3 regions of the Rheinheimera marina genome follow, and region 3 is predicted to be linked to each of the others. Evidence: predicted binding sites of a transcription regulator. Region 3 holds the regulator's gene; each other region holds the start of a gene.
What was found. Region 3 encodes FNR, which switches genes on or off when oxygen is low (the NO sensors DNR and NnrR bind a similar motif). Its sites were predicted from a motif close to TTGATNTANATCAA; they were not measured.

Region 1: the regulator FNR is predicted to act here: its motif matches at 2,095-2,108, upstream of hemN (oxygen-independent coproporphyrinogen III oxidase).
Region 2: the regulator FNR is predicted to act here: its motif matches at 2,238-2,251, upstream of ACFO3I_RS14515 (OmpW/AlkL family protein).

The regions. Positions count from the first base shown of each region.
Region 1 is NZ_JBHSGB010000012.1:19,936-25,003, forward strand. It holds gene trhP (prephenate-dependent tRNA uridine(34) hydroxylase TrhP) at 1-612, opposite strand, end outside; gene hemN (oxygen-independent coproporphyrinogen III oxidase) at 673-2,037, opposite strand; gene ACFO3I_RS13430 (efflux RND transporter periplasmic adaptor subunit) at 2,229-3,392, shown strand; gene ACFO3I_RS13435 (efflux RND transporter permease subunit) at 3,405-5,068, shown strand, end outside.
Region 2 is NZ_JBHSGB010000013.1:1,603-6,670, reverse strand. It holds gene purL (phosphoribosylformylglycinamidine synthase) at 1-552, shown strand, start outside; gene ACFO3I_RS14520 (PilZ domain-containing protein) at 740-1,405, shown strand; gene ACFO3I_RS14515 (OmpW/AlkL family protein) at 1,433-2,131, opposite strand; gene olsF (bifunctional ornithine lipid synthase OlsF) at 2,306-4,015, opposite strand; gene ACFO3I_RS14505 (UDP-2,3-diacylglucosamine diphosphatase) at 4,119-4,919, opposite strand; gene ACFO3I_RS14500 (2-hydroxyacid dehydrogenase) at 5,021-5,068, shown strand, end outside.
Region 3 is NZ_JBHSGB010000005.1:278,514-283,581, forward strand. It holds gene ACFO3I_RS05460 (heavy metal translocating P-type ATPase) at 1-813, shown strand, start outside; gene ccoS (cbb3-type cytochrome oxidase assembly protein CcoS) at 810-977, shown strand; gene ACFO3I_RS05470 (sulfite exporter TauE/SafE family protein) at 970-1,653, shown strand; gene fnr (fumarate/nitrate reduction transcriptional regulator Fnr) at 1,700-2,416, shown strand; gene uspE (universal stress protein UspE) at 2,525-3,457, shown strand; gene ttcA (tRNA 2-thiocytidine(32) synthetase TtcA) at 3,526-4,455, shown strand; gene ACFO3I_RS05490 (DTW domain-containing protein) at 4,461-4,946, opposite strand; gene ACFO3I_RS05495 (DUF2987 domain-containing protein) at 4,946-5,068, opposite strand, start outside.

The DNA of each region.
Region 1 (5,068 bases), on a different contig from region 3:
CTGATGCAGCTGATAACTCCAGCGGCAGGCATTGGTGCAGGCTCCCTGGTTCGGGTCGCGTTTATTAAAATAACCTGACAGCAAGCAGCGACCGGAATAGGCCATACAGAGCGCACCATGCACAAAGACTTCCAGCTCCATGGCTGGCACCTGGCGGCGGATTTCAGCAATTTCATCCAGTGCCAGCTCGCGCGATAAAATCACCCGTTCTATGCCAAGCTGTTGCCAGAACTTCACCGCAGCCCAGTTCACCGTATTGGCCTGCACCGACAAATGCAGCGGTTGTTCGGGGAAATGCTGACGCAGCAAATACACCACACCAGGGTCTGAGACAATCAGCGCATCAGGCCGAAGCGCCACAGCGGGCGCCATCTCCTCAACAAAACGGCTGAGCTTGCTGTTGTGCGGTGCAATATTCACCACCAGGTAAAACTTTTTGCCGAGCTGGTGTGCTTCGGTAATGCCCTGCTCGAGGCGAGCTAAGTCAAACTCGTTATTGCGCACGCGCAAACTAAAACGCGGCTGACCGGCGTACACCGCATCCGCTCCATAAGCAAAGGCCAGCCGCATTGCTTTTAAGCTGCCGGCCGGTGCTAATAATTCAGCTTTCACAAGGACCTCAAAAATAAAACGGCGACGAACCGCAAAGCCCGCCGCCTGTCAATGAATGGATTACACGACTTTCGAATAGCTGGTTTGCACCGCCAATTGCAGGTAGCGGTCAAAGCAGGCACAGACCAGACGCACCAGCAGGCGGCCAAGCGCTGTTACTTCAATGCGCTGTGCCGTCACCCGAACCAGACCATCGGCAATCAGCGGCTGCAGCTGGCTGCGACTTTGCGCAAAATAATCCCAGAAATCAGCAAGCTGCCACTGGGCAGAAAATGCAGCTATGTCTAGCTGGAAATGACAGATCAATTGGCTGATCAATGCAGCGCGGATTTTATCGTCCGCTGTTGAACTGTAACCGCGCTCCACCGGCCAGGCTCCATGAGCCAGCAAGGTCTGATACGGCTGCAGCTCTTTATGGTTTTGCCACATCACCCCGCCCACCTGACTGATGGATGACATACCAAGCCCAAGCAAGGCATCCTGCCCCTGCGTGGTGTAGCCCTGAAAGTTACGCTGCAAACGGCCGTGCTGCTGCGCCTGTGCCAGTGGATCCGAAGCTTTGGCAAAATGATCCATACCAATAGCCTGAAAACCAGCGCCAGTCAGACGTTCAATCGCCAGCTGCAGTAACGCCAGTTTATCTTCCGCCTGAGGCAGGCTCTGGGTTGGGATCTTGCGCTGTGCCGCAAAGCGGGTAGGCAAATGGGCGTAGCTGAATAAAGACACCCGGTCTGGGTTCAGTGCAATCACCTGCTGCACCGTGCTGGCAAAGCTGTCTGGCCGCTGCAATGGCAAGCCATAGACCAGATCCAGATTGACCGATGCAAAGCCCAGCTGTTGTGCCTGACGCACCAGTGCTTCCACCATGGCATAGGACTGCAGTCGGTTGATGGCTTGCTGCACCGCTGGGTCAAAATCCTGCACACCAAAGCTGACCCGCCGGAAGCCCAACTGAAACAAATGCGCCAGCTTGGCACTGTCGCAACTGCGCGGGTCTATTTCCACCGACCATTCAGCGTCCTGCTGCAACGGCAGCGCATTTCGCAGCAAGCCGACCAAGCGGCTTAGCTGCTCTTGGGTTAAAAAGGTTGGCGTACCGCCGCCTAAATGCACCGCATTAATCTGCTTTTCTGCCAGCAGCGGCTGATAGAGCGCCACTTCCTGCTCCAGAGCATCGAGATAGCGGTCTGCTTTAAACGAATGACGAGTGACCTCTTTGGTGCAACCACAGTAATAACAAAGTTGCTGACAAAACGGGATATGCAGATACAGACTCAGCGCTTGCGGCCCCTGCCGTAACGCCGCCTTAACGGCTGACACAGGAAAGCCAGGCTGCAAAGATAGCGCCGTTGGATAAGAGGTATAGCGAGGCCCGTGCACATTGTATTTTTGCACCAGTTCAGGCGACCACAGCAGCTCTGTCACAGTCATTCTCCAGATGAAATCTGGCCGCAAGTTTACAAACAGCATCTATGTTTAGTTTTGATCCAGCACAACAAAACGCTGTTTCAATCTGTACCAGTCAGACCAAAACCCAATATATGGCGACAAAATGCGCTGGAAATGACCCAGCAAAAAGTTTAGAATGAACGTTCACTCTAAATGGAGATTTACTCATGCAGCCTAACCGCATCACTCTGTATTTATTTTCTGCCCTGGCGGGCTCTGTGTTACTGGCCGCTTGTGGTCAGGCTGAACAAGGAGCAGCTCAAGGTCAGCAGGCGCCAGCCGTTGGCGTGGTGGAACTCAAGGCCCAGACCCTGACTCTGAGCCGCGAACTGCCGGGTCGCACCAGTGCTTATCAAATTGCGCAAATCCGTCCTCAGGTCAGCGGCATTATCGAAAGGCGTCAATTTACCGAAGGCGCTGAAGTGAAAGCCGGTCAGGCTTTGTACCAAATTGACCCGGCGCCTTTCGAAGCCGCACTCGCCAGTGCCAAAGCGGCTGAAGCCCGCGCCAGCGCAGCTATTGCCAGCAGCGAAGCCAAAGCCAACCGCTACCGTGAGCTGATTAAAATCAAAGCCATCAGCCAGCAAGAGCTGGATGAGGCTGACGCCGCATATAAGCAGGCCCGTGCCGACTTGCTGACCGCTCAGGCACAAATCAAAACTGCACAAATCAATCTGAACTACAGCAAAGTGAAAGCACCGATTTCCGGTCAAATCAGTAAATCCAGCGTCACTGCCGGTGCTCTGGTCAGCGCCAACCAGGAGGAAGCCTTAGCCACAGTCACCAGCCTGGACCCGATTTATGTCGACTTAACTCAGTCCAGCACTGAATTGCTGCAGCTGAAAAAAGCACTGGCGTCAGGTGAGCTTGGCAGCGCCGAAGCCGTGGTAGAACTTACGCTGGAAGATGGGACTGCTTATGCCCACAAAGGCAGCCTGCAGTTCTCGGAAGTCACAGTGAACCCGGACACCGGCTCTGTCACGTTACGAGCCCAGTTCCCGAACCCCGATAAATTATTGCTGCCAGGTATGTATGTACGGGCCTCGGTGCCAGAAGGTGTGAAAAGCAATGTGATCCTGGCACCACAACGTGGGGTCAGCCGCAATGCCAAAGGCGAAGCCACTGCCATGGTGCTGAATAAAGACGGAGTGGTGGAACCCCGGGTACTGACCACAGAACGCAGTATTGGCAGTGAATGGCTGGTGACTGCAGGCCTGAGCGCCGGTGAGCGGCTTATTGTCGAAGGCCTGCAAAAAATCCGTCCTGGTGCACCGGCAACCGCCACAGCCGCAGAATCCACCCCTAGCAGCAACGCTGCCAGTTCAAAGTAAGGGAGAAACCGGATGTCCCGTTTTTTTATTGACCGCCCCATCTTTGCCTGGGTGCTGGCGATAGTGGTAATGCTCGCCGGTGTACTGGCGATTAAGTCATTACCCATTTCCCAGTATCCATCGATTGCACCACCAGCTATTGCCATTTCGGCCAGCTACCCTGGTGCCTCTGCCCGTACCCTGGAAGACACAGTCACCCAGGTCATTGAGCAGAAAATGAAAGGTCTGGATGGCCTGCTGTATATGTCATCCACCTCAGAATCCAATGGTTCAGTCACACTGACCCTGACCTTCAGTGCCGACACCAACCCGGATATTGCCCAGGTTCAGGTGCAGAACAAACTGGCGCTGGCCACCCCACTGCTCCCCCAAGAAGTGCAGCGTCAGGGCGTATCTGTGGCTAAATCGGCGCGTAACTTCCTGTTAGTGGCTGGCTTTGTATCCGAAGACGGCAGCATGAGCAACGTCGATATCGGCGACTATATTGCCTCCAACGTGCAGGACGTCGTGTCGCGGGTTGAAGGTGTGGGTGAAGTGCAGCTGTTCGGTTCGCAATACGCGATGCGGATATGGCTGGACCCGGCCAAATTGCAAAACTACGAACTGACCCCAGCCGATATCAGCACCGCCATTAGCGCGCAAAATGCCCAGGTTTCCGCTGGTCAGCTCGGCGGCATGCCTGCCATTGAAGGCCAGCAACTGAATGCAACCGTGACAGCCCAAAGCCGGCTGCAAACGCCGGAGCAGTTCCGAGCCATTCTGGTCAAAACCAACAGCGATGGCTCTGTAGTGCGCTTGGGTGACGTCGCCAAAGTGGAACTGGGTGGTGAAAGCTATGGCGTGGTGGCCCGCTACAATGGTAAACCGGCTTCAGGTATTGGTGTGAAACTGGCCAGTGGTGCCAATGCACTGGAAACCGCGGCCGGGGTGAAAAAAGCACTGGCCGATCTAGAACCCTACTACCCGGCAGGCCTGACATCCGTGGTGCCTTACGACACCACCCCGTTCGTCTCACTGTCGATTGAAAAAGTGGTACACACCCTGATTGAAGCCGTGGTCCTGGTGTTCCTGGTGATGTATCTGTTCCTGCAGAACTTCCGTGCCACCCTGATCCCCACCATTGCCGTTCCTGTGGTCTTGTTGGGTACTTTCGCTATTCTTTACGCCTTTGGCTACTCCATTAATACCCTGACCATGTTTGCCATGGTACTGGCCATCGGCCTGCTGGTGGACGATGCAATCGTCGTGGTGGAAAACGTCGAGCGGGTCATGACGGAAGAAAATCTGTCGCCTATTGAAGCGACCCGTAAATCAATGGACGAAATTAAAGGCGCGTTGGTTGGTATCGCCATGGTGCTGTCGGCAGTCTTTGTGCCTATGGCCTTCTTCGGCGGCTCCACTGGTGTCATTTACCGTCAGTTCTCTATCACCCTGGTGTCGGCGATGGCACTGTCGGTGCTGGTGGCGCTGATCCTGACTCCGGCACTTTGTGCCACCTTGCTCAAACCCAGCCATGTGCACAACGACAAGTCGCTGTTGGGCCGCTTCTTTACCGGGTTTAACCGTGGTTTTGACCGCACCAATAAAGGCACCCAGAGCTTTGTTGGCCGCATGATCAGTCAGGCCAAACGTTATCTGGTGATCTACGCCCTGATTGTCGGCGGTATGGTGTACAT
Region 2 (5,068 bases), on a different contig from region 3:
AATGAGCAGGCTCGCGCTCAGTTTGCTCAGTTCTTTGAACGCGACAGCACCTTCAGCTTAGGCGTCTGTAACGGTTGCCAGATGATGTCGAACCTGAAGAGCCTGATCCCTGGCGCTGACTTATGGCCACGTTTTGTCCGCAACAAGTCAGAGCGTTTCGAAGCCCGTTTCAGCCTGGTGCAGGTGCAGGACAGCCCGTCGCTGTTCTTCAAAGGCATGGCCGGTTCTCAGATGCCAATCGCGGTATCACACGGTGAAGGGCATACCGAGTTTGCCTCTGTTGAAGCCATGCAAGCGGCGGATCAAAGTGGTACAGTCGCCCTGCGCTTTATCAACAACTATGGCGATGTGACCACCCAATACCCGTCGAACCCAAATGGTTCACCGCGGGGTATTACCTCACTGACCAGCCGTGATGGCCGTGTGACTATTATGATGCCTCACCCGGAGCGGGTATTCCGCACTGTGGCAAACTCCTGGCACCCGGATGAGTGGCAGGAAGACAGCCCGTGGATGCGGATGTTCCGCAATGCACGGGTTTGGTTAGGCTAAGCCTGAATCAGTGATAAAAAAGCCCCGCTTACAAACGGGGCTTTTTTATTGGCGAAAATTTTTCCAAATTGTTAATGCATGTGATGTATTTATCAAAGTTTCATTTTTTATCAATTTGTGCTTGAAATCCCGTCCGTTCTTTCTCAGAATAGAGCACTGGTAAACGTCGCACTTCCATGGAATAGGTATGCAGTCACCTGACATTTCTGTTGAATTTGACACAGAACAACAGTGGTTGAGTCATGTCAAAGTCGGACAACGTTTTGACATTCAATTGCTGGATCATCTGAAGACCCGCTGCACGGCTGAGCTTATTGGCTATAAGACTGGCCGCTATCTGTTTTTTAAACCGGATGACTCAGTTCCTGAACGTTTTTTTCAGAATGGTTTAATTCTGGTTTGCCGCTTTTTGCTTGAAGAAACCATAGGCGAGTGCCTGGCGTTTAAATCGGAGCTGTTGCAGCTGATCCGCTTGCCCGACCGTCTGATCGCCATCAGTTTTCCTGACGCTGTGCAACGACGTGGTCTAAGGCTGGAAAAGCGCAGCAGTCTGTTCCTGCCGGCGACGGTGCGGCTGAATATGGAAGTGCTGCAAAATGCCCGCAGTTTTAACGGCCATCTGGTCGACGTATCCAATAGTGGCTGCCGTTTTTTGTTTGAAGCCGAATACAAAGCCAATAAGGTGCAATTGGCCCCCGTACTGCTCAGAGTGGAAAACCCGAAACTGGGTGACCCTATTGCGATTTCAGGTGAAGTGCGCAACTCTCGCGTGGATGAACGCGGTTTGTCTATTGGTATCCAGTTTAATGAAGCGCAATACCGCTTAGAGCAACTGATCCAGCAAGCCTTTTAAAAGGCTTGCTGGACCAGCATAGTGCTATTACAGGCTGTAACGTACGCCCAGCATCCAGACATAAGGGTCAATGTCGACATCAACACTTTGAATGGTGGCACCGTTAACCTGCACCCGGCCTGTGGTACTAATATCCATCCGGCTTAACATCAGGTGTACACCCCAGTTGCTGTCCAGCTGAATGTTCAGACCCGCCTGAATCGCCAGACCTACCGAATCTTTCAATTTCAGGTCGACATCGTCTGACGCTGTGGTGACATTTAATGCCTGTAAGGTACTGGTCAGTTCTGGTGATACTTTCTCATTAAAGAATTTGGTGTAATTCAGACCCAGACCTACAAAAGGGTCAAAGCGGCTGTCTTCCAGCACAAAATGGTATTGTGCCAGTAAGGTGGGCGGTAAATGTTTAGTTTTACCAATAGGCAGGCCATCAATGGCGGAGCCTTTTACGGCGATATCGTGACTGAACGGGGTGGCGGCGATCAGCTCGAAGGTCCAGTTCGGGCTGAGCTTGTAATCAACGGTCAGGCCCAGCTGGGTATTGCTGTTGACACCAACAGCGGTGGAGTTGGCTGGCAAACCGGCTACGGTTTCGACAACATTCAGGTGACTGCTGCTGTCATCCGGACTGACGCCTATAGCACCCACATTCACTGACCAGTTGGCGAAGGCCGGAGCGGCGAGCAGAGCTGAAACCAAAACCGCGTATTTAAACCCTTTCATCATGTTTTCCTCATTGCGTTTAGCTGGCGCCAGTCTGCGCTTTGTAGCGGGAAAAACATTGGGCCAGATCAACAAATCAGGGCTGAAGTTGTTTCTGCTGGCGCAGAGTTTGATTTAAAACAAAAAAGCCACGCATCAGGTGGCTATTTGATTGGTAAACCCTTTGCAGCCAGTGGCTTATGTGGGCATGTAGCGTGCTTTTTTAGTGGCTTTTAGCTGCTGCATATCGACGAGTACCAAGCCGTCGACACAGTCGGCGAAGTCCGGGTCCACCCCAAACGCCAGGAATTTTACGCCACCAGGTTCAGTCAGTTCACTGTACTGTTTGTACAAGGTAGGAATACTGGCGCCCATATTGGCCAGCAGGTGTTTCAACTGGACAAAATCCTGGGTGTAGTTATCGCCGGTAAAATGTTGCTGCAACTGAGTCAGGGTTTCAGCAGGCAGCTCATAAGGCAGATTAGGTGCTGCACTTTGTTCAGTGCAGCGGAAGTACAGGCTGTAGAAATACACCATTAAATCCCGTGCCGCTTTCGGATAACTGTTGGATAAGCTGACACCACCAAACAGGTAACGAATATCCGGGTTTTGCTTCAGGTAAGCACCAATGCCGTACCAGAGGTATTCCAGGCTGCGTTTGCCCCAATAACGCGGCTGCACAAAGCTGCGGCCCAGTTCCAGCCCTTGGTCCAGATAAGGCGTCATGCGTTCGCTGAAGCGAAACAGCGACGCCGTATACAGGCCAGGTAAGCCTTTTTCTGTCATCACTTTGGCGGTGTTGGCAAAGCGGTAGGCGCCAACAATTTCCAAATCGTCCTTATCCCACAGGATCAGCTGTTCATAGTAACTGTCGTACAGGTCGATATCGCGACGTTGCCCTGTGCCTTCGCCGACCGCCCGGAACGCCAGTTCGCGTAAGCGGCCAATCTCGCGTAATACGGGCGAGCTTTGCTGGTACTGATACAGATAAATCTGTTTACCGTCGCTGGTTTCGCCTAATAAAGGGCAGGCTTCGACGGCTTTTTTCAGCAGGATCCGATCTTCCGGGTGGGCTATGGCTTTTTGCGTTTTAAATAACGGCTCTTTGTCTTTGGCCAGCCGATACAGGTGCTTTTTAAAGAGTTTGACCTTAGCGGTGGTCTCCAGTGGCAGCTGAGCAAAGCTGTCATAAGGGATCAGTTCACCAATGCGCATACCAATGTTTTTGCGTTTTTGCTTAAACATTTCCTGCACCAACAGCATGGTTGCCAAAGGTTTGTACAGCATGGAGGCGCCATAAAACAGCGCTGAATTCCGGCCGTCGATGTAAATAGGCAGAATAGGGGCCTTGGCTGACATGGCAAAACGTAAGAAACCGCCATGCCATTTGTTATCACGAATGCCATTTGGCTTCAGGCGTGAGACTTCACCTGCCGGAAACAGGATCAGTGCGCCTTCCTGCTGCAAGTGGTCGCTGATGCGATCAATGCGGCTACGCTCGGTGCCGCCGGACATATTGTTCACCGGCAGCAACAACGAATGCAGCGGGTCTATGGCCATCAGTAATTGGTTGGCAATCACTTTCACATCAGGACGGATATCGCTGACCAGTTTAATCAGCGCCAGTCCATCCAGTGAACCTATAGGGTGGTTGGCGATGATCACCACTTTGCCCGTGCTTGGAATGCGTTCTACTTCATTGTCACGCACCTGGTAAGCAAACTGAAAGTAATCCAGTACCTGCTCGACAAATTCAATGCCTTGCAGATGAGGGTAGCGCCTGGCAAATTCGACAAACTCCTGCTCGTGCAGTAAATGCCGCAGTGCGCCTCTGACCGGGGTTTGCAGCCAGGGTTTTTGTTGCAACCCCGGCATATGTTGTTGGATCATTTGCTCGACGCTAATCATAGGTTTTCCTCAGCCAGACACTCTGTTCTTTCCAGACAAGCTAGAGGGTTTGTATGACAGAAAAGCGTCAGTCGTATGGCAGTTTGAGGAAATTTTGACCAGCTCAGGCCGCTTGCTGAGCGGCCGTTTCCGCTTTGATCTCCGCCAGAGGCAGTGCTGCTATGGTGTGGCTTTGCTCTGTCCAGTGGTAAATGGCCAGGCTGCCGTCCATTTCTTCCACCAACGCCGTGCAGCTGTCAATCCAGTCGCCGTCATTGCAATAGATCACCCCATCCTGCAGCGAGATTTCCGGGTGATGGATATGACCACAGACCACCCCATCGAAACCACTGCGTTTGGCTTTGTCGATAGCGGCCTGACGGTAACGGGCAATGGCTTCTCGTGCCCCTGGTACTTTGCTTTTAATAAAGGCCGCCAGACTGAAATAACGACCACCTAAAGCACGGCGTATTCTGTTAGTCCAACGGTTTAAAAACAGCAGGAAATCGTACAGGTGATCCCCCAGCCAGGTGTGGAAGCGGCCAAAGTTCACCTCTTTATCAAATTCGTCACCGTGCAGCAGCAGTAGCTTTTTGCCAAGGGCCGTGGTGTGACAGCCGCGCAACTGAATTTTGACTTCGCCAAACTCGCGGCCAGCCCAATGACGGAATTCTTCGTCGTGGTTGCCAGGGATATAAATCAGCTCACAGCCTTGTTCGGCTTTGGCCAGCAGGGTTTTGATCACCAGGTTCTGTTCCGGGGTCCAGCACACCTGGCGACGCATCGCCCATAAGTCGATGATGTCTCCGAGCAGATAAATGGTCTGAGCCTTACTGTTTTCCAGAAAATGCAGCAGGTAACGCGCCTGACAGTCTTTGTTTCCTAAATGAATGTCGGATAAAAAGATGGTTCTGCAGTGCAACATCTGAAGGTCCTCTTTGGGCTGGTCTGGCATCAGTTGCCTGAGCTAGAATGAGGCGCTCTGATGTCAGCCCTGTGACAGGCTGTTGAACTTTTGGTGATGACATGTCGTTAGCTTTGGTGATCCCAGACCGTAAACTGGGAGCTCTGGTG
Region 3 (5,068 bases):
GACCAATGGTCGGAAACAGAACTGCTGGCTCTGATTGCCCGGCTTGAGACCTATTCAGAGCACCCTATAGCCAGCGCATTTGCCCCCTACCTGACTCCAGGCGACCCACTAAGTCAGGTACAGCTGCATGTGGGTGAAGGTCTGTCCGCACTCTGGACAAGCCCCGATGGTCAGCAGCGTCAGCTTCAGGTTGGTAGTGCAGCATTTTGCCGTTGCACGACCGTTGAGGCAGCGCAAGTTTACTGCTCTATCGACGGCAAACTTCAACTGGCTGTGGAGCTGGACGATAAACTGCGCCCGGAAACTGCTGCCACTCTGGTTGCACTGCATCAACAACAGCTGAAACTGGTCTTATTGACCGGTGACAGTTCTTCTCAGGTTGAACAACTGGCCAGTCAGCTGCCATTTGACCGGGTCGAAAAAAGCTGTAGCCCGGAACGCAAAGTCGAACTGGTGCAACAGGCTGTGCAGCAAGGCGAACATGTGCTGATGTTGGGAGACGGTATCAATGACAGCCCTTCATTCCACGCCGCGCATGTGTCCGTTGCGCTCGACAGCGGGACGGATTTGTCGAAAAACCAGGCTGACGTTGTGCTGCTGCACAGTGATCTGCGCCAGTTGCCTCAGCTGCTCAGCGGTGCAGTGCTGGCGCAGCGCGTTATTAAGCAGAATCTGTGGTGGGCTATGGGCTACAATCTGCTGATTGTGCCGCTGGCCGTCTGTGGTTTTGTCTCACCGCTGGTCGCGGTGATTGGGATGTCCTTCAGCTCTGTGCTGGTGGTGTCCAATTCATTGAGGTTACTCAAAGCATGAGTATTATTTATGTGCTGATCCCTATCGCCATTCTGTTTGTCTGTCTGGGGCTGGCCATTTTTTTCTGGGCCGTTCGTAGTAAGCAGTTCGAAGATTTGAATAAAGAAGGCTACAGCATTTTATTCGACGACAAACCCCAGAAACCCGAATCGCACGATGACTGAATTTGGCTTGCAACTGCTGAGCTTATTCAGCATTGGCCTGCTTGGCAGCGGGCATTGCCTGGTGATGTGCGGAGGCATGGCTGCCGCGCTGCAGCTTGGCATGACCGATCAAAGCCCTTCACAGCGCACCGCATTACAACTCTGGCTAAGTCTAGGCCGCCTGACCACGTACAGCCTGCTTGGTGCGCTGGTGGCCAGCTTTGGCGCCTTGTTGCTGGCAAGCCTGGGGCTTGCGCTGTTCTGGCTCAAACTACTGAGCGGGCTGCTGTTGCTGGCGATGGCGCTGTATCTGACCCGCCTCTGGTTTGGTCTGAATCAACTGGAACGCGCCGGGGCCGTGCTTTGGCGGCAGATACAGCCCGTTGCCAAAAAGCTATTGCCGCTGAACAGTCGCCGCAAAGCACTGGGCTATGGGTTGTGTTGGGGGTTTTTGCCCTGTGGTTTAGTGTACAGCGCCTTAGGCTGGAGCCTGGCCAGTGGCCACGTCTGGCAAGGCGGCACCATGATGTTCGCTTTTGGTATGGGCACCCTGCCGGCCATTCTGCTGTCCGGCTCGGCAGCCGCCGCGTTGATCCGCCTTAAAAGCCAATTATGGGTGCGTGTATTAACAGGCTTGTTATTAGGCATTTACGCCATTTATCTAATTTGGCTTGCTCTGGCGCCACGCATTTTTTAAGCTGGATTAGTTTTTTATTCAGGGTGGAATTCCACAGGAAGGTTTTATGTCGCACTCCAATCTCAATTGCCAGCACTGTGGCTTTAGTCAGCTTTGTTTGCCTTTTACCCTGAGCACTACCGAGCTGGACACGTTGGATGAGATTATTGAGCGCAAAAAGCCGTACCACAAAAGCGATTATCTGTTTGAGTCTGGAAAAAAGCTGACTGCACTCTATGCGGTACGTAGTGGATCCTTTAAAACCTACACCCTGACCGAATCTGGTGAGGAACAAATCACCGGTTTCCATCTGCCAGGCGATGTGATTGGCTTTGACGCCATTGGTGAACAGCAGCACCCAAGCTATGCGCAGGCGCTGGAAACCGCCATGGTCTGCGAAATTCCCTTTTCACAAATTGACCAGCTGATGGACCAGCTACCTAAGTTACGTCAGCAATTGATGCGGCTGATGAGTCAGGACATCAGCGGCGATCAGCAGATGCTGCTCCTGCTCAACCGGAAAAATGCCGAAGAAAAACTGGCAGCGTTTTTAGCTAATCTGGCTAACCGCTTTGGCAACCGCGGTTTCTCGCGTAAAGAGTTCCGGCTCAGCATGACCCGCGGCGAAATTGGCAATTATTTAGGCCTGACCGTTGAAACTATTAGCCGCTTATTGGGTCGATTCCATAAGGATGAGCTGATCCTGGTCGATGGCAAACTCATTACCATTGTCGATCCTGACGCCCTGCAGCAGTTAGCCGGACAGTCAGTGATTGCCCGCTAAATCCGGGCAAAATTGCCCAGACTCTTGATTTAAAACAAGGTCTGGGCGGGACGATCAGCTTATCTTGGCTACACTTAACTCAAGCGAACGCCAAGCAGGAGATCGACCATGACATCATATGCCAACATTCTGGTGGTGCTCGACCCTTCAGTGGTTGAGCAAAAGGCGCTGGGCAGAGCGATCGAACTGGCCAGATTGCAGGACTGCCAACTCACCGCGTTTTTATCTATTTACGATTTTTCCTACGAAATGACCACCATGCTGTCCGGCGAAGAACGCGAGTCCATGCGCCAGGCCGTTATTGCAGACCGTGAACTCTGGATCCGCGAACTGGTGGCAGATTACCAAGCCGCCGGCCTGCGGATTGATATCCAGGTGGTCTGGCACAACAGACCGTTCGAAGCGATAGTACAGGCCGTACTTGAGCAGCAATTCGACCTGGTGATCAAAGGTACCCACGATCATGACGTACTGAAGTCGATGATTTTTACCCCGACCGACTGGCACGTACTACGCAAATGCCCCTGCCCGGTGTTACTGGTCAAAGACCATGACTGGCCTGAACAAGGCAATATCATCGCGGCAGTGAATGCCGGCAGCGAGCAGACGCATCACAGCTCACTGAATCAGCGTATTTTGCAGCAGGCCAACGCATTGGCCACTTTGCTGCACAGTAAAGTACAACTGGTGAATGCCTACCCGGGCACACCGGTCAATATTGCCATCGAAATTCCTGAATTTAACCCGCAGGATTACAACCAGAACATGAAACAACATCACCAGCTGGCCGTACAGAAGCTGGCGGCCGAATTTGGCATTCCGCAGGAGCAGACTCACGTCGCGGAAGGTATGCCGGAAGATGTGTTGCCCCGGCTGGCGTCTGAGCTGGACGCGGAAATGGTGGTGATTGGCACCATTGGACGCACCGGTTTGTCTGCCGCTATTATCGGCAATACCGCAGAACACGTGATTGACCGGCTCGACTGTGACGTGCTCGCGGTTAAACCGGCGAATTTTGTCTGTCCGCTCAGTAAAAACTAACGCTGCCAGATGACGGGACTTGTGGCGCACAGTATAATGTGCGCCTTTTTTCGTCGGGGTTTTAGTCCATGTCACATTCAGTTCAAGCCAAAGCACAATACAATCTGAACAAACTGCACAAACGTCTGCGCCGCCACGTGGGTCAGGCCATCGCAGATTTCGACATGATTGAAGCTGGCGACAAAGTGATGGTGTGTTTGTCAGGCGGCAAAGACAGCTACACCCTGCTGGATATTCTGCTGAATCTGCAGCAGTCTGCACCTATTGATTTCTCTATTGTGGCAGTGAATCTGGACCAGAAACAACCAGGTTTCCCGGCCGATGTATTGCCGGCTTATCTGAGCCAGCTTGGGGTGGACTTTCAGATTGTTACTGAAGACACCTACTCCATCGTCAAAGAAAAGATCCCGGAAGGCAAAACCACCTGCTCGCTCTGTTCACGCCTGCGTCGTGGCATTTTATACCGCACAGCCAAAGAGCTGGGCGCCACGAAAATTGCCTTAGGTCATCACCGCGACGACATGATTGAAACCATGTTCCTGAATATGTTTTACGGCGGCAAAATGAAGTCCATGCCTCCCAAACTGATCAGTGACAATGGCGAGCACATTGTGATCCGCCCGTTGGCCTACTGCAAAGAAAAGGACATCGAAAAGTACTCCGAAGCCAAAGGCTTTCCGATTATTCCATGTAACCTCTGTGGCTCGCAGGACGGCTTGCAACGTCAGGTGGTGAAAGAAATGCTGCAGGATTGGGATAAACGCTTCCCTGGCCGCATTGAAACCATGTTTCAGGCCATGCAAAACATCACCCTGTCCCATATGCTGGATAAAAACCTGTTTGATTTCGCCGCAGTCCGTCGCGGTGCCACCCTAGCAGAGGGTGATCTGGCCTTTGATAAAGTGGATGTGCCAAAAATCCCTGTTGGTTTACTGGACGACGAGGATTATCAGGAGCAACAGCAGAAGGTTCAGATCCAAACAGTGGAACTCAGCTAAAGTCCTTAGCGCTGATTAAATTCGGCAAAGCGCTGCGCCAGCTCAGCGCTTATTTCCTTCTGCCCCGCTCGTTCCAGTAACTGCATCACCACTTCGGCTGTGCATAAAGCGCCCTGCTGCTGATTACGTCTTAGCTGATAAGCTGACGGGCCAGCAGCCAGACTCAGTCGGGGAATACGCTGCAAATAGGGACTTTGCCGCAGCATTTTCTGACTTTCCTGCCAGGTCGCATCCAGCAGTACTAAATGATGCTGCTCCCAGCACAAGGGTGTATCAGCACTCAGACTTGGCACCTGCCCGCTCGCCGGATACAGCAACCAAAGGCGGTTTTTCGCCGCTAGCTCCAGCAACGTCGCGTCAGGCGCTTTGCGTTGCCACAGTATCCTGCTTACCTGCAGTTCACGGCATGAATTTGGGCATTCAAGCACCAGCTGGCCAGTGTTTGTTGCTCTGGCCAGTTCGCGCTCATGTGTGAGCAAATACAGTGGCATCAGGGCCGGACAAGCAAAGGCGTCGCGTACAATGGCGTCTGACTAAACTCTATGATGGCGCCCTCTGGCAAAGCGTGAGTCAGCATCAGCTGGCAGCTTTTCTGTTCACACTGCAGCGCAGC